DNA from 3 places in the Paenibacillus sp. MABNR03 genome. Region 1 is predicted to be linked to each of the others. Evidence: predicted binding sites of a transcription regulator. Region 1 holds the regulator's gene; each other region holds the start of a gene.
What was found. Region 1 encodes NrdR, which represses ribonucleotide reductase genes. Its sites were predicted from a motif close to AACACNATATATNGTGTT; they were not measured.
Positions count from the first base shown of each region.

Region 2: a site for NrdR is predicted at 2,448-2,465, ahead of AAIH57_RS21660 (anaerobic ribonucleoside triphosphate reductase). Genes of this name have one in related genera too.
Region 3: a site for NrdR is predicted at 2,063-2,080, ahead of AAIH57_RS00170 (adenosylcobalamin-dependent ribonucleoside-diphosphate reductase). Genes of this name have one in related genera too.

Region 1 covers NZ_JBCIYR010000002.1:1,269,978-1,275,868, reverse strand. The annotation lists gene AAIH57_RS14625 (DUF4179 domain-containing protein) at 1-1,092, shown strand, start outside; gene AAIH57_RS14620 (formylglycine-generating enzyme family protein) at 1,164-1,805, opposite strand; partial or broken gene AAIH57_RS14615 (BBE domain-containing protein) at 2,285-2,407, opposite strand; tRNA gene AAIH57_RS14610 (tRNA-Ala) at 2,719-2,791, opposite strand; gene nrdR (transcriptional regulator NrdR) at 2,975-3,442, opposite strand; gene AAIH57_RS14600 (alpha/beta-type small acid-soluble spore protein) at 3,556-3,780, shown strand; gene AAIH57_RS14595 (lytic transglycosylase domain-containing protein) at 3,935-4,498, opposite strand; gene coaE (dephospho-CoA kinase) at 4,495-5,091, opposite strand; gene AAIH57_RS14585 (manganese efflux pump) at 5,101-5,856, opposite strand.
Region 2 covers NZ_JBCIYR010000004.1:425,158-431,048, forward strand. The annotation lists gene nrdG (anaerobic ribonucleoside-triphosphate reductase activating protein) at 1-444, opposite strand, end outside; gene AAIH57_RS21660 (anaerobic ribonucleoside triphosphate reductase) at 441-2,402, opposite strand; gene AAIH57_RS21665 (histidine kinase dimerization/phospho-acceptor domain-containing protein) at 2,796-4,418, shown strand; gene AAIH57_RS21670 (aldo/keto reductase family protein) at 4,608-5,546, shown strand; gene AAIH57_RS21675 (GGDEF domain-containing protein) at 5,650-5,891, opposite strand, start outside.
Region 3 covers NZ_JBCIYR010000001.1:42,306-48,196, reverse strand. The annotation lists gene AAIH57_RS00170 (adenosylcobalamin-dependent ribonucleoside-diphosphate reductase) at 1-2,000, opposite strand, end outside; gene AAIH57_RS00165 (DEAD/DEAH box helicase) at 2,334-4,094, shown strand; gene AAIH57_RS00160 (YqhG family protein) at 4,097-5,341, shown strand; gene AAIH57_RS00155 (hypothetical protein) at 5,520-5,891, shown strand, end outside.

The sequences.
Region 1 (5,891 bases):
TCCATTACAGGTGTTCGTTATTTGCAAGACATTCAGGAGGACATTACACTCGATCCCCAAGATACTAATACTCAGAAATTCAATATTCAAAAGGATGGCATCGAAGCGGTAGAAGTACAATCCTTCCAGCACACGGAAGATCAAATCATGATACGTTCCAACGTGACTTTTACAGATAAAGAGTTACAGGAACAGACTTGGGCCAGAATCACGGCTTATGATCAAAATGGGAACATCATTAAGGAAACGGAAAGCCCTGTCTACGGCACGGCGGGAGCAACGGGAGCTTACTCCAGCATGCAAATATTTAACGGGCAGCAGTTCAAAGAAAAGGCCAATCGTTTTACCTTCACTTATACACATGAGAAAGAACGAATTGATGGAACATGGAACCTCGATCTCTCCTTGTCTCAACAGCAGATGAAAACGGGAACGGTTAAGAAAGAAATGGACATTCCATTGAATTCTATGGGTGGAGAGGCTAGCATTCGTGGGATTGTGGTGACGCCAACACAGATTCGAGTAACCATTAATCACCAAGAAGACTATTTTAGAATTCCTTACCGGACCTATCAGCTGGAAGTCGACGGAAAAACGATGGAAGGCTATGTTTCCCTTGAAGGTACAGTGAATCCTAACCAAACAGAACTGCGATTTGAGCAGACGGACTCACTCCTGATGGATGTTTGCTCTTTGTCCAACAAACCCATGACCTTGATCGCGAAGGATCGAGTAGATGAACATGCTGGAAGCCAGGCTTCTATCCGTCTAACGGATATCTCTACTCAGCCACAAACAATAGCGAGTGATTACGAAGGATTCCGTTTGAGTTGGACGTATTATCTCAAGGACGGTAACCTGTATGTTGAGTCCTTCAGCCCGGACACTACATTTGGCGGAATTAATCAATCCTATTTCCTTGAACAGGGAGACAAGCATTACTTAGCGCCGCTATATTTTAATGATTCGGATAATAAACATACGGAAGTGTACAAAGATTTTAAGGGTGAAAATATAGATCTGTATGTATGGAACTATACAACCAAAAAGCCGGATGAAGAATTACGAATTCCACTCACAAGCAATAAGTAGTTTCTAAAAAAACTTTATATAAAAATGCAGTCCACATGGAAAATGCCCTTGTACAAGGGCATTTTTAGTTTTCATGTTCGAGCAAGGCGAAAGCCCAGATCATCAATGCCAAAGGTAGGGTGGCTTCGACGTCGGCACGTCGAGCCGCAACCTCTGGCCTCTTCTGCCCAGCTGCCACCACGGAACACACGGTAGGAACCATACACCTCTTCATCATACTGATCCCAGCACCACTCCCAGACGTTCCCAAGCATATCGTAGAGCCCCCACGCATTCGCTTCCTTTGTACCGACCTCGTGGACCCTTCCTTGCGAATTCTCCTCAAACCAGGCGATGTCATTCAGCTCTCCATAACGATAACCGCTGGTGCCAGCCTTACACGCATACTGCCACTCCGCTTCCGTAGGGAGACGATAACCATCTGCTCCCAAGTTACGAGCAACTCTCTCCCTATCTTGGCTGACTTTGTAATATTCTTGTAGCCCTAGTTGCTGGGATAACAAATTACAAAAGAGAATCGCTTCATTCCATGAAACATTGGTAACCGGTGAGAGGGGATGATTATTTCGCTCAGCGCTCCTTTGCACAATAGAATGGTATAACTCATTCGTCACTGGAATCGAGGCAAGCCAAAAGGAATTGACATCAACCGTCCATGTCTTTTTAATCCGATCGTCTCGTAATCCAACACTTCCTGCAGGGATCTGAACCATTGGGTAATGTGCAGCATGATGACCTTCATTGAACAAGATGTCTCCTCCTCTTTATGTTCCAGATCCTCTCACTTTTCTGTAGTGAAGCTCCAGACGTAGCTCTCAGCAATGTAGCGGTTGTCCGCATTGTGATCGTGGGTACGCCGTCTATTCGAAAAAACTCAAGCCAATAACTATTGCCATCAGCACATTAGCGGCACTATATGTATTTTTAAAGGAGAATTATACTGTCATGTTACCGTAATCAAAAATTTCAGGCTATACCCTGGAGATCAACAGTATAACTTTTTGCTATCACTTTCTGCAAATTGTGGGACCACTGCTTAGATCTCCTTAGGATGTTATGAGCGAGTTCTCCACGTTCAGGACTCCAGTTCTAAAAGATCATCTTTGTTTGATCACAGAACTGAAGTCCGCATTACTGAACAGGGACGCTTTTTTCTCGGATGCATGGATACTGCTACAGATGAATCAAAATGTTATCTAGCCCTTGTGTACCCTGCCGGAGTGATACTTTGTGGATTATTGAACACATTTTTCGGGTCATATTTGGCTTTTACTCTCCGTAATCTGGCATAGTTAGCTCCATAATAAACCTGCCCTTAAAATGGGAATTATTTGAAACATGTCATGAAGAATGAACGCATTAGAGAGGAGGAGATTTTGCAGGCAGCATGAAATCATGGGATTTCTTCCATGCACCAGGTGGAGAGCTGTAGTATTGGAACCCGATGGCTCCTTAACTGTGATGAAAACGTCAGATTTTCAATACCGTGAGATTTTTAATAACATTAAAGAACGAGAAGATTAGAACATTAGATTATAAGTTGCTACAAAAGCTCTTGAACAATCTGTACACACAAAAACCCGCCAGACACTCGGAAATCCTTGTGTTTAGCGGGTTCTTTAGTTATGGAGCCTAGGGGGATCGAACCCCTGACCTCATCGCTGCCAGCGATGCGCTCTCCCAGCTGAGCTAAGGCCCCACATTACATTAAGATGCTTGTCAATTTCTGCAGCAGTTCCGCAGGCGACTCCTATATCATATAAAATGCAGCATTAGCTGTCAACAACTTTTTAAGAACGCAAAGTGTTTGGAGAAGAACAACCTCTTGGAATGGCTACTCGTGTCAAAAGCTCAGACTGCTCTTCTCCCATGATCCACTTCTCTAATCTTCGAGATCCTCTTTGGACAACAACGATTTCAATTCCTTCATGAACATATTGATGTCTTTGAATTGGCGATACACGGATGCAAAACGTACGTAGGCCACTTCATCAACCGGAAACAGCTGCTCCATCAACAGTTCACCAATCTGACGACTCTCAACTTCAGCTTCAGCTGTGTTCCGCAGTGACTTCTCCACCTCGGAAACCATCATCTCCAGCTTCTCTACAGAGACTGGTCGTTTCTCACAAGCCCGAATCAGACCACGGAGAATCTTGTCACGACTAAACTCTTCCCGGCTGCCGTCTTTCTTGATGACGATCAGTGGTGTCTCTTCCACCATTTCAAATGTTGTAAAGCGGCGACTGCACTGCTCGCATTCACGACGGCGGCGGATTGATTTGGATTCATTGGCTGGCCGTGAATCCAGCACCTTTGTGCCTAGGTAGGCGCAATAAGGACATTTCAATTCAGATCACTTCCCATGTTTTACTTTTACCACTAATTCCCTGAAACATCTAGTTATGAAAATCGCATTGAAGACACATAATACTTTTACCAACCGCGAGGAGGTGAACAGCAATGGCCCAAAACAGCAACGGTAACTCCAACAACTTGGTAGTAACTCGCGCTTCCGCAGCACTGGAGCAATTGAAATATGAAGTTGCTCAAGAACTCGGAATCAGCATCCCACAAGACGGATACCAAGGTAACATGACTTCTTACGAGAACGGTTCGATCGGTGGATACATCACGAAACGTCTGGTAACAATTGCAGAACAGCAATTGGCTGGTCAATACCAATAATCTCTGCATCGTAATATGTTACACAGAGGAGCATGGAGCGGCCGGTGATTCACCGGCCTGCTCTGTGCTTTTGCTTTTCAATTTAGCTCATAGAAGATAATCGAATTAGACTGATATACTTTTGACTACTTCGACAAATGCTTGCTGTCCGTCTTCAGAACGTATTATAGATCTTTACATACTGATTATAATAATAAATGACTCGTTGTACATAGTGCCGGGTTTCTCCAAAAGGAATATCCTTGACCGTTTCGAAGGAACCGTCCCACACACCATCTCTAAGCCACCCGCTGACTTTGCCTGGTCCGGCATTATATGCGGCAATCATTGCCGTCTCATTGCCATCAAACTGTTCTGAGAGGTTACGGAGGTACCATGTTCCAAGCTGGATGTTCCTTTCAGGCTCGTGCTTCAGTTCCTCCAGCGATGTCCCCGGAATTTTAGCCTGCTCCATGATCCAGTTTGCTGTATCCGGCATCAGCTGCATCAGCCCGATGGCACCTCTTCTGGATTCCTTGCTGGTTTTAAAATTGGTCTCCACCTTAATGATGGAAGCGATAAGAAAAGGGTCGACCTCATAGCTCTGAGATTGGGCACGAATCTCTTCCTTATAATGAATCGGATAAAACCACGCCATCCAGTTTGTATTCAGGAACAGCACCAATACAAATGAAACAAACATCAACAGCAGTACCCGTTTCTTGCGCAGTAACCTCATATCAAACCCTTACGATGCAAAAATGAAATAACCTGCTGCTCCGTATCCGACCATAAGCCGCTGTTGTCAATAACCACATCAGCACGCTGCTTCTTATGTTCAATATCCATCTGCGCATTAATACGAGCCTCGGCCTCGGCCTCTGTCATTCCATCCCTTTTGATCAGTCGCTCCCGCTGCACGGATCTCGGGACGTATACAACCATAACCTCATCGAAGCCTTTTTCCAAACCGGATTCAAACAATAAAGGAATATCTGATACCACAAGCTTGTCCGGATAGGCCTTTTCATATGCAGCAGCACGCTCCCGCATCTCCTGACGTATAGCCGGATGTGTAATTGCCTCGAGAGCTTTGCGCTCATCCGGATTCTGAAACACTATGCTTCCCAGCTTTTTCCGATCCAGTGTCCCATCCTCATTCAATATGGCTTGTCCAAACCGCTTTACAGCGGCAGCCAAGACGGGATGCCCGGGCATCATGACCTCCCGGGCAATCACGTCTGCATCGATCAGCAGCGCTCCCTTACTGGCAAGTAGGGCGGAAACACTGCTCTTTCCCGTTGCGATCCCGCCGGTTAAGCCAATATTCATCGTTTCACCTCATAACAGCTTCATTATTCCCATAATCATTAACAACAACGCAGGCAGCACAGACAGCCTCTTCATCCAGCGCAGAGCTGCAAAACGCAATCCGACTTTCATGCCCAGTAACAGAAATGCACCACTGAACAATGCGATGACAAGCGCAGTCCACAATGTGGGGAAACCCAGCAAAGCGGCTCCAAGTCCTGCACCGAAAGCGTCCAGTGACAGAGCAATTCCCAGCCACATCGCCTCCTGGGCGGAGATGCTGCCTGAATTGTCCATATCCGCTTTGGAAGGACTGCGCAAGATTTGAATAACGACACCTAACTTCCGCAGCTCCAGTGTAAATACCATTCGTTCCAGGGACCCGCCAGATACAGATTGTTCAAGCTCAAGCGCTAGCACCTGATTTTTCCCTTTGACCAGTCTATCATCTGTCGTCTGCCCTCTGCCCCCATTTTCTTCCGTCCCAGCATCCGATTCAAGTCGATCTTTCCCTTGCTTTCGGATCAGCTGTATCAATGACCACGCGCCAATACCAATCAGAATAACTGCACCAACGATCGAAGCCACATCAGGAGATACCACATGGGATAATAGAACGCCAACCTGCATAGACAGGCCAATGACCAATCCCGAACAAATGGAGATTACAGCAATGGATAACAGCGGGATCTTCGTCCTGCGCAGCCCGTATGTAATCCCAACACCAAAACCATCTAAACTAAGCGCCAAAGCAAGCGCCAGCAATGAAATAAAATGATGCAGCACCCCGGATTCCTCCCCTGTGCGGGAACTCATTTTAA
Region 2 (5,891 bases), on a different contig from region 1:
TCGCTGATTGCGGCTCCCCCGAAAAGGTAAAGACACATCACGCTCAGCGGCCACATAAGGGCCGTCTATAATGACATCGCACAGTCCCGCCAGCTCCGCCCGTACAGGATCAGCAACAAGCTCTTCATAGAGAAATCCCGTATACGCCCACACTGTCTGACCAGGGCACGCTGCGCGAAAACGGCGAACCAAGGGGATGCATTGCTCAGCCGAGAAAAAAGGATCGCCTCCGCATAGCGTAATCCCGTCCAGTAGGGGGTGGGCAGTGACTTCACGCAAAATCTGCTGCTGCCGTTCCTCGGTAAACTGCTCCCCTGACCGGAAACTCCATGAATCCGGACTGAAGCATCCCGGACAGGCGTGGCGGCAACCGCTGATAAAGATGACAGCTCGCAGACCGGGACCTTCATTCACGGACTCGGGAATATAACCGTACAGATTCACTTATGTTTCACCCGGTCCCGGACTTCAGCTTGCTTCGCGGAATTGAAACGCACCTTGTAATCGCCGGTAAGATAACCGGTGACCCGGCGCAATCGCTGAAAGTGTACATGGTTTTCATGTGCTTCACAACCTGGGCACACATCTCCGATGACACCCTCATACCCACACGAAGGACAGCGGTCAATGGGGTGATTAATGGAGAAGTAACCGATATCCTGTGCCAGTGCATATTGTACAATGCGCTGGAAGGCGCTGGTATTGGCCCGTACATTTCCATCCAGTTCAACATAGGAAATGGCTCCGGCATTGCACAGCGTATGGAAGGGCGCCTCCAATTCAATTTTGCGATAGGCTGGCAGTGTGTAATAGACCGGGATGTGAAACGAGTTCGTATAGTATTCACGGTCAGTGACCCCTGGAATGAAGCCATACCGCTCACGATCAATCTTGGTAAACTTGCCGGACAGCCCCTCCGCTGGCGTGGCGAACAATGTAACATTCAGGTTATGCTGTTCACTCATTCGGTCACAGAATTCGCGCATGGTGCGGATGACGTTCAGCGCTTCACGGTGTATATGGGGATCCTGTCCATGATGCCGGCCATACAGGGCCGTCATGCATTCGGCAAGCCCAATGAAACCAATGGACAATGTGCCATGCTTCAACAGTTCAGCCACAGGCTCATCCGGTGCGAGCTGCTCGCCGCCTTCCCACACACCTTCTCTCATCATGAAATCGGATGCCTTGGCAGGCTGTGCCGTTTGAATGCGATAGCGGTGCAGCAGTCCGGAAGCCGCACGGTCCATCACCACTTCCAGTGCTTCATAGAATCCCGTGCGGTCCGCGACAGCCCGTGCCCCCTGGCAGATGCCATAACAAATGCCGAGCTTGACCAGATTGATGGTGTTAAACGACAGGTTGCCCTTACCGCTCTGACGATTTCGTCCGAAACGATCGGCCAGTGTGCGTGTCCGGCATCCCATGGTAGCAATGATGGTATCCGGATCTTCCGGGCGGTAGTAAGGCAGGTTGAATGATGCATCCACGTTGACAAAGTTGGGATACATGCGCCGGGAAGAACAGGTTACGGCAAGGCGAAACAAGTCATAGTTCGGCTCCCCTTGCGCCTGGTTGATTCCCTGTTTGCACTGGAAGATATGCTGTGGAAACACAGGGGTTTCCCCGCCACCGAGGCCGCGGATGGTTCCCTCCAGCAGAGAACGGGATACGAGCCTTCCCTCGGCAGAAGTACATAGTCCATAGTTCAGGGAGGTAAAGGGAATCTGTCCGCCTGCCCGGCTGCTCATGGTGTTCAGGTTATGAATCAGGGATTCGGCAGCCTGTCCAGTCTCAAGCTCTGTCTCTTCACAAGCGAAATCGTAAGCACGTGGGCACGCTTCCCGTGCCTCAAGGCTATCCAAATACAGCTGCTCATCACCGATTAGTGCATGTTCTCCAAGCAGCCGCTGACCCTTACGATAATGCTTGCGGAAGGATCGCTGTACATAAGGAGCAAGATCCCAGTCGATTTTGTTGGCGGAGACCCCGCCGTATTGGCTATTTTGCTGCGATTGAAAAATAATGGCGACCAGTGCCATGGCTGACATAATGGTCTGTGGCGTACGCACGGAACCATTTCCCGTATTAAATCCGGAGGCCAGCAGGCGATCAAACGGAATAAAGATACAATTGGTCGTTCCGAGCGCATACTGATCCAGATCGTGGACATAGAGATCACCGTTTTCCACAGACGCAGCAAGCTCATCCGGGAGCACATGACGAAGAGCATGCCACTTGGCCGTTTCCGAGCCGAGCCTGCTCATTTTGCCGCTGAACGAATCGCCGTTGAGGTTGGCGTTCTCCCTCAGTGTATCCGCGTCTTCTGCGCCAATAATTCGTCTTCCCAGGTCGGATAGTAGATCGGATGCCGATGGAGTGGCATACTCAAGCATGTTCATATCAGGTTCCTCCTAAATGATTTGTTTATGATTTGAATTCAATTAGATACTATATGTAGTTTTACATTATCCATTTATAAACTATATATGGATTTTAGGGTGTGATGATCATCACAACGCTACACTCTCCAGACTGAAGTTAACCGGTATTGATGAATAAAGGTTTTCAAAGTGAATGGGGAAGCGTATAATTTCTATTTATGCTGTGCAGGGGATGAGCGTGTTTACGCTATGATTCTCTTAGACATCTGTGGTGGTAAACATATATGTACATGTTGTGACAATGGATTAAGAAGAAGATTCGACCTTCATATACAGGACAGATTCATTTTTTGATATGGAAATGTAGAACTGCAGCTTAGACTTGAGGGGTGAATCATGGGAACGGTAGGCATGACTAGAGGTTTTTTTGAAAACATACAGGAAGCTGCGTCTCACATCGTGGACGTGTTAAGTGGGGTATTGAAGGTTAATACGATCTTCGTAGCCACCAATGATGGGATGACTAATGTCATTCTTGAAGCATTTAATCGCAGGGAAGAATGGGTCGTCAGAGGCAGCGAACTCCCATTTGAGTCCTCTTACTGCAGTCTGGTACTGCAAGATCCAACACATCATCTGACGATTACGGATACTGCCGCACATCCGCTAACTTGTTCAATGGGTGTAACGAGGGAGCTGGGTAATCGTTTTTTTGTAGGCATCCCCATTATGCGGCGTTCGGGTGAGACATTTGGTACGATTTGTATAATGGATGATCCAGACTATGTGATCAGTGAAGCTGATATGAAAACGTTGAACGCGATGGCCGTGTTTCTTGGGTATGTCGTTGATTTGGAGAGCAATCTGCTCCTGCAGAAACAAAAGCTGAATGACACGGAGCAGCTGAAGCACCAGTTGCAGATCGAGAAGGAACGTGCAGAGTCGGAAGCGATGACGAAGACACAGATGATTGCACTCATGAGCCACGAGATTCGCAACCCGCTCAACGGCATTCTTGGGTTAACCGATCTGATGCGCACACCGGATATGCCTGACGAACATGTGGAGTATGTGAACATGATCGAGACAAGCGGTAACATTCTGCTGTCCCTGCTAAACAATATAATGAACTTCAACATTAATGATACGGGTAAAACGGTAGTCCAGGACGATCCCTTTGATTTGGTTTCCACCATTGAGAATACCGTTTATTTGCATGTTGCTCAGGCCATGGACAAGGGAATTGAACTTGGTTTGAACCTGGAAATGAATATATCTCAGGTGTTCGTGGGAGATGAGGCCAAGATCGGCCAACTGCTCGCAAATGTGCTGAAATACGCCATTGATTCAACCCGTGCAGGTTCTGTACTGGTTAGAGCTCTTGTGGACGGTAATGACTTGGATGAGGTGGGTACTTTATTGCTCCATGTCAAATACACTGGGAGGATGTTGACGTCGGACAAAAATTTGCAGGCATTCAATACGCTGGATGGAAAGTTCAGCATCCAGAAGCTTGTGGGTACTAATCTCGGTTTGGCCGTCAGCCAAAATCTTGCCATTCTCATGCATGGTCATATTGAGGTAAACAGCTTGGGAGAAGAGGAAACGGAATTCCAAATCAGGCTGCCGCTGATCAGACACTGGGAACTTCCGCAGCTTGCAAGCATTCAGCAGCGATTGAAAGGCAAGAGGGTTCTGCTTGTCAAAGCACCCGACATCTTGCAGGGGGTATCTTCCCTCATGCGCAGATGGCAGATGGATGTTCACATGACTTCAGACTCGGAGCAGGCACATCAATGGATGGATGAGGGACTTGAGCCTGACGTTGCCGTGATCGATATGGGATTACACCAAGCGCATGCTGTCAAGTTAGTGCACGAATTGAAGAGCAGCGCAAAACAACTCCCGACCATCATTCTGGTACCGTACGGATTGCATATCGATCCGCATGAGGCGGGAATCGTTGATGCTGTTTTGACCAAGCCGGTGAGACAGTTGGATTTATTAAACGCGCTGAGCGCAATATTGCATTGAGCATAATAAGATTACATGGCGCACCTGAGCAGGTGCGTTTTTTATTGCTGGTAGGAAGAGGCACCCCGAACAATTCAATTTACTAAATTACCATTTTCTTCGTCAAAGTCCTTTTCATCCACGCTGGTTACGTTACAATAGAAAAGTAACGATCATAACTACATAACCATAGAGGAGGATGTGCATTCAATGGAATACCGCAGATTGGGTGGAAGCGGACTGAAAGTAAGCGAGATCAGCTTGGGCAGCTGGCTGACGTACGGAGGGTATGTGGAGCGTGAAAATGCGGTGAAGTCGATTGAAGCCGCATTCGATGAAGGCATCAACTTTTTTGATACAGCGAATGTATATGAGCGTGGCGCGGCAGAAGAACTGCTCGGGCAGACTTTGAAAGCGTATTCCCGTGACTCCTATGTTCTCGCAACCAAAGTATTTGGCAAAATGGGAGACGGTCCGAATGACCAGGGCTTATCCCGCAAACATATTAAGGAGCAATGTGATGCCAGCTTGAAGCGTTTAGGCGTGGAGTATGTGGACATCTATTATTGCCATCGTTATCATAACGAAACACCAATTGAAGAAACGCTGCGGGCACTGGATGATCTGGTTCGTCAGGGCAAGGTGCTGTACGTAGGGGTGAGTCAATGGACAGCCGCTCAGATGGAAGCTGCCTTGGGTACCGCCGATCGTCTTCTCCTGGATCATATCGTGGTCAATCAGCCGGTGTATAACATGTTCGACCGTTATATTGAGAATGAGATTATTCCGCTGGGTGAACGCAAAGGGATTGGACAAGTTGTCTATTCTCCACTTGCACAAGGTCTGTTAACGGGTAAGTATACCTCGGTCTCGGATATCCCGGAGAACTCCCGTGCAGCGAAGCTGGGCTGGGACGAAGGGAAAATCAATGCAGACAAAATCGGGAAAGTACGCCAATTGATTGAAGTAGCGGACAAACTTGATCTGAAGGTGGGACAACTGGCCCTTGCCTGGATTCTGCGTCAGAACAATGTGTCCAGTGCACTTGTAGGCGCAAGCCGTCCCGAGCAGGTGAAGGAGAACGCTGCTGCATCGGGTGTAAAACTGGATGCCGCCATCGTCGAAGAAATCGAGCAAATCCTTTCCTAATCGGATAGTCGAGAAATCCTCAAGGTTTATTGCATATCGAAATGAAGAAAAGGGATGCCCCGTTGGCCAGAAGAAGGCTTGGGGCATCCCTTATTCAATCATGTCAGAGCAAACGTTTCCCGGCAAACACAGCGGGCCGCTTCGGAATGGCGCATACCCGGTTCCGGCCGGTATTTTTGGCTTCATATAGTGCACGGTCAGCCTGTTCGAAGAAGTCAGCGTCATCCCGCTCATCACAATGATCCGGGAAGACAGCCACCCCGATGGAAATGGTCAGGCGAATCGTCGTGCCGTCAGGCAGAGCAAAGAGATACTTTTCGACAGACTGCCGAATCGATTCAGCGA
Region 3 (5,891 bases), on a different contig from region 1:
ATCGTTGCTGCAGTCTCCTCTTTTGCCCCCTTTGTCTCGCTGCTTGCTTCAATCTTTGTCTCTTCCTTCTTCGTCGTGGACAGGACCTGTACATCACGGCTGCCATCCCGGTAGATCGTTACACCCTTACAACCCAAATCGAAGGCAAGCTCATACAACTGTGCCGTATCTTCCACGGTAAAATCAGCCGGGCAGTTGGCTGTTTTTGAAATGGAGCTATCGACCCATTGCTGAATCGCGGCCTGTACCCGGATGTGATTTTCTGCTGACAGATCCATCGCTGTCACATAATAATCGGGCAATTCCTCACCAGGGTGTTCATCCAGCCACTCCTGCGCAATCGGGACAAACTGCTCGTCATAACCGAGCCGGCTTTGGCGGAAATATTTAAAAGCAAAATACGGTTCAATCCCTGTTGACGTACCCACCATCGTTCCGGTGCTCCCTGTTGGGGCCTGCGTGATCAGTGTTACGTTACGAATGCCTTGTTTGCGGATGGCCTCTCCCACTTCGGGATAGGTCTCGACCATTTTTTTCATAAATCCGCTCTGTAAGTACGGTTCCACCTCAAAGGCCGGGAAAGCGCCTTTCTCTGCCGCAATATCTGCTGATGCGAGATATGCCTCTCTCGCAATGAAACCATACAGTTTATCCAAAAATTCAAGCGATTCCGGACTGCCGTACCGGATGCGCAGCTTGATCATCAGCTCTGCCAGTCCCATCGTGCCAAGTCCAACCCGACGCTCCCGCTGCTGATTCTTTTTATTTTCTTCAAAATGATAAGGCGTTGCATCGATCACATTGTCCAAAAATCTCGCCGAGATGCGTGTTGTCTCCGCCAGATCCCTCCACGCCACATCATGACTGGCCTCATCATAAAATTTGGATAAGTTAATGGCCGACAGATTGCACACACCCCATCCCGGCAGGCCCTGTTCCCCGCATGGATTCGTACATATGATCGGATTAAAATACCAACTGTTCGACATCTGGTTGTAATACTCCATAAATACAACCCCAGGTTCCGCTGATTTCCAGGCCGATTCAATAATCGTATGCCATATTTCCCTCGCTTTCACTGTACGGTAATGGATTACCGGGTGCCCGGCCTCTTTCCATTGCTGCAGGTCCCCGTCCCACTCGGTGTCATAATCCGGATCGCTCGTATCCGGAAAAACAAGCTGCCAGTCGCCGTCCTGCTTGACGGCCTCCATAAATGCGTTGCTTACACACACCGAGAGATTGGCATTGGTGACCTGGCCCATCGTTTGTTTGACTGTAATAAAATCCATGACATCCGGATGCCAATCGTTCATCATCAGCATGAGCGCTCCGCGGCGGCTGCCACCCTGCTCGATCAATCCCGTGGTATAACTGAACAAACCGCCCCAGGATACCGAACCACTGGAAGATCCATTCACCCCTTTTACAACTGCACGACGCGGACGGAGTGACGACAGGTTGATGCCGACTCCGCCACCGCGAGCCATAATCTCCGTCATTTCAGTCAACGTTTTCATGATGCCACCTCTGCTGTCCTCAGGAGATGGAATGACGTAACAATTGAAAAGGGTCAATTCGTCGCTTGCACCTGCACCAGCAGCAATTCGGCCCCCAGGCACCAGCTTCCAATCATCCAATACAGCGCGGAACTTGGATTCCCATTTTTGCTGCTCTTCAGGAGTAGACTCCACCGAGGCCATCGCTTTCGCCAGGCGATCCCACATCTCCTCCGGTGTTCTTTCTATATTCAACGTAAGCTTCTCCGCTTCCGTCTGGATCATATCTCCGCTGCGGGTTTTCACCTTCACCATCTGACCTTGACGTTCGATGATTTCGCCTACTTCTTTTGTTGGAAACTTGGGATCATCTTTGGTCAGGACGAGTACAACATCTCCTGCCTTGGCATGGTTCGGATCGGCATCCTTCCAGGCGTATCGGTCCAAAAATATTTTTTCACTGAGTCCTACCAGCTTGTGCGACAATTTGTTCGTAGTCATTATGATTGACAGCCTCCCCATAAATCCCATTTCATTTTCCACTATGCAATAAAATATGCCTTAACACCACATATAGTGATTTATATCCAGTATAGTACACCATATATTGATTTTCCATGTGACTTTTGTCATAGTCAGTCTTCCAATTTGCTATGTACTCGGACAAGCTCTTTCTTACGCCATCAGACGCTGTTATTCTGAATTTGTGAATTTTTTGGGCATAAAAGGCAGATTTCGCACCTTATTTGGAGCCTGGTTATGAACTGCCCCTCATTCGTCCATACTATAACCTACGAATAAAACGTCATCATGTATGGCAGGGGAGGCATCACCATGAACCGGAAACATCCGCTTCACATGAATCAACCTGCAGCTGAACTGCCCGTTCCGCTTGAATTCGATCGCAGCTGGTTGACACAGCTGGAGTCACGACTCGATAAGGGCGGACCTTGGGGGGATTACAGACTCTTTCAGCTTGGCATTCAGGCAGAAGAGACCAATCTGATTCCCAACTTTGATGAAATACAGTGTTTGAAGCATTTGCAGGGGCTCACCCCGCTTCCACACCAGCTGGACACTGCACGCAAGGTATTATTTGAAATGTCAGGCCGTGCCATTCTAGCCGATGAGGTCGGACTGGGAAAAACGATAGAAGCAGGTCTGATTTTAAAAGAATATATGGTCCGTGGTCTCGTATCCAAGGTGCTCATTCTCGTTCCTGCATCCCTTGTACTTCAGTGGGTTCGAGAGCTGAATTCGAAGTTTGGCATTCCAGCAGTTGCACAGAAAAAGGCCTATTCCTGGCAAAATGAAGTTGTCGTGGCTTCCATGGATACTGCGAAGCGAGATCCACATAAGGACATTTTGCTGAACACGGACTATGACATGATTATTATTGATGAAGCCCATAAGCTCAAAAATAAAAAAACGACAAACTACCAGTTCATGCTGAAACTGCGCAAAAAATATTGTCTGCTGCTGACCGCAACCCCCGTTCAGAATGACATGAGCGAGCTGTTTAATCTGATTAATCTGCTGAAACCGGGCCAGCTTGGTCGTCAGGGCGACTTTGCAGCCAACTTTGTCGTGGATAAACGCGTTCCGAAAAATCAGGAGCAGCTCAAGGACGAATTGTCCAAAGTCATGATCCGCAATCGCCGCGGCGAAGGTCCGGTACAGTTCACCAAACGGAACGTCTCCAACGTGAATTTGCAGCTATCGCCTGAAGAACAGGCTTTATATGATGGTGTGACCTCTTTTGTTAAAGACCAGTATCAGGAAGCCGGAGGAAACTTGAGCAGCATGCTTTCTCTCGTCACGTTACAGCGGGAAGTGTGCAGCAGCCGGGATGCTGTTTTCGTTACACTGGTCAATCTGTCCAAGAAACTCCCGCTGGACTCCCCGCTCCGGGACAAGATCTGGGAACTGGTTGCCCATATCAAGGCCATTAAGGAAAATACAAAAGCCGAGAAAACGATGGAACTGATTCGCAACATGAATGAGAAGGTCATCATTTTCACCGAGTACCGGGCCACGCAGGAGTATTTGCTGAATTACTTCCGCAACAACGGACTAACCGCTGTTCCCTATCGGGGCGGTATGAACCGGGGAAAAAAGGACTGGATGATGGACCTGTTCCGCGGCCGTGTCCAAGCGATGATTGCAACCGAGGCTGGCGGCGAGGGCATCAATCTCCAATTTTGCCATCACATGATCAATTTCGACCTGCCCTGGAATCCCATGCGGGTGGAGCAGCGGATTGGCCGGGTACACCGGTTGGGACAGCAAAATGATGTGAATATCTACAATCTGTCAACGACAGGCACCATTGAGGAACATATCCTGAATTTGCTGCATGAAAAGATCAATATGTTCGAAATGGTCATTGGCGGACTGGATGTCATTCTGGAACGACTCGAGAAAAAAGAATCCATCGAAAAGAGTCTGTATAAAATCATGCTCGAATCCCAAAACGAAGAAGACATTCGTCGCAAAATGGATTCACTTGGGCAATCGCTGAATTCCATTCAGCGTGAAGTCGCCGATGAAGTTCCGTCTGTTTCCCTTCTGGATCTGGGCAAAGGAGGACACTAACCATGACCATGTCATCTCATGAAGTTCAAACTTATGTGACTACCTATCTCGAAGCGATGGATTGTCAGATTATGGAGCGATCCCCTGCACATATAACAGTGAAACTCTCGCCTGAAGCGGATAAGGCTCTAACCAACCGTCCCTATTATTGGGGGTTTGTGGAGCGAACCGGTGCTCCGGCTGAAACGATGTCCTTTACGTTCGTATTTGACCCTGCAGCCCATCAGCAAGCCATCGAGGCAGCAGAAGCCAGAGCTGCTCAAGCTTCACCCCCTCCTTCTGCCAGTCAAGATACTTCCGGCGGATTGAATGCGGGTTCCGGTTCCACTCCGGATGCACCCAAAGATACAATTCTTGGCCGTTATTTCGGCATTACTCCAGCACTTCCGCAGCTCGGTCCCGGCCGGATTTTGCGTGAAGATGTTGTCTATGGCAGTCGCAGACTGCAGCAGATCTTCGATGCGGCCCGTGAAGGCGGAGCATTTGTGAATTTGTTCGAGCAGGCCCCGAAACGTCAGCTGCGTGCTGCCGCACCGGCCGTATACGAGCCTTGGCTCGGTGTCTGTTTCAAAGTTGAATTTGCTTGCGATTTGAAACGAGAGGAACTTCATTTTCTTGGTATCTCTCTTCGCACAGGTGAAATTATCGAAAAGTTCGGCTCCAAGCTGAACCGGCGAGACCTTAGCCCAAGACTGGCCGAGAACATGCATGTTCAGACCGCCAAGGTATCGCTATCTGATGCTGGAGCAGCCCTGGAAGCACATCTCACTCAACGCTTGCTGGAACTGGATTACGGGTGGGCTGAACAGGCCAAAGCAAGACTGGATCTGGAACTTGGTGTAGTGGATGCCTACTATGAAGCAGTTCTGAGAGAGGATACACCTGAAGTCGAGGTAAATGACGACACCTCAGTTGCGGAACACCTTACTGCTTCCAAGGGACAGGGACAAACGACAACCAAAGGAATTCAGTCCACTACGGAAGATCACTCCCGTATTGCTCCTGTGAATCGAATATCAATAGGAGCGGCGGGGAAGAAACCTGGCACCGATGCAGAGCTTGCTGCTGAGCCGATCGTCCCGCTGGATGAAGAGACGGATTCCGAACAGGAGAAGACCAGACAGGCTGTAATGGACCGTGAAGCGATGAAACTGCAATATGAGACGCGCCGAACAGAAATGATCTGGCAGTATGAGCCCAAAGTGAAGGTCACTGCCATTAGCAGCGGCATGTTTCATTTAAGATAGACGCAGACACTACTTTTCCAGCAAATGACGTCAAAAGTAGTGTTTATTCATGAGTGGCGGCCCGACAGGTTGCAGCAACCTTTGCATGGCTTGTCCACTAGAATGAACCTAGAAGTGATCATGCAGCGAATAATCGGCTCCATTCGTCATGATGTACCCTAGAAAAGAAGGTGTTATTATGAAACGAATCTTCCATAGACCGTGGCATGGTATTCGCCGGGCAGCAGGTATTGGTGCCATGTGCCTCTTAGGTTTAACAACCTTGTCTACATCGTTGCAAGCAGAGGAAACCTTGAGTTTGGATGAAACGGCCTCTGAGCTATTGTCTTTTCAGTTAACAAATGCAATGACCGAGGCTTCCCTTCGTTCCGGGACACTCGCTCCTGCTGCTGTCCAGCAGTTTGCGCATCAACAGACCATATCCCTTGGCTCCATCCAACCTTCCAACCAAGGCTGGAATGACGCAGAGCTCGATTTTTCCCCTCTTGGCCCGGGTACACACAGCTGGCTTGTCAATGCCCATGTTGATGGAAAACCCATTGGATATATG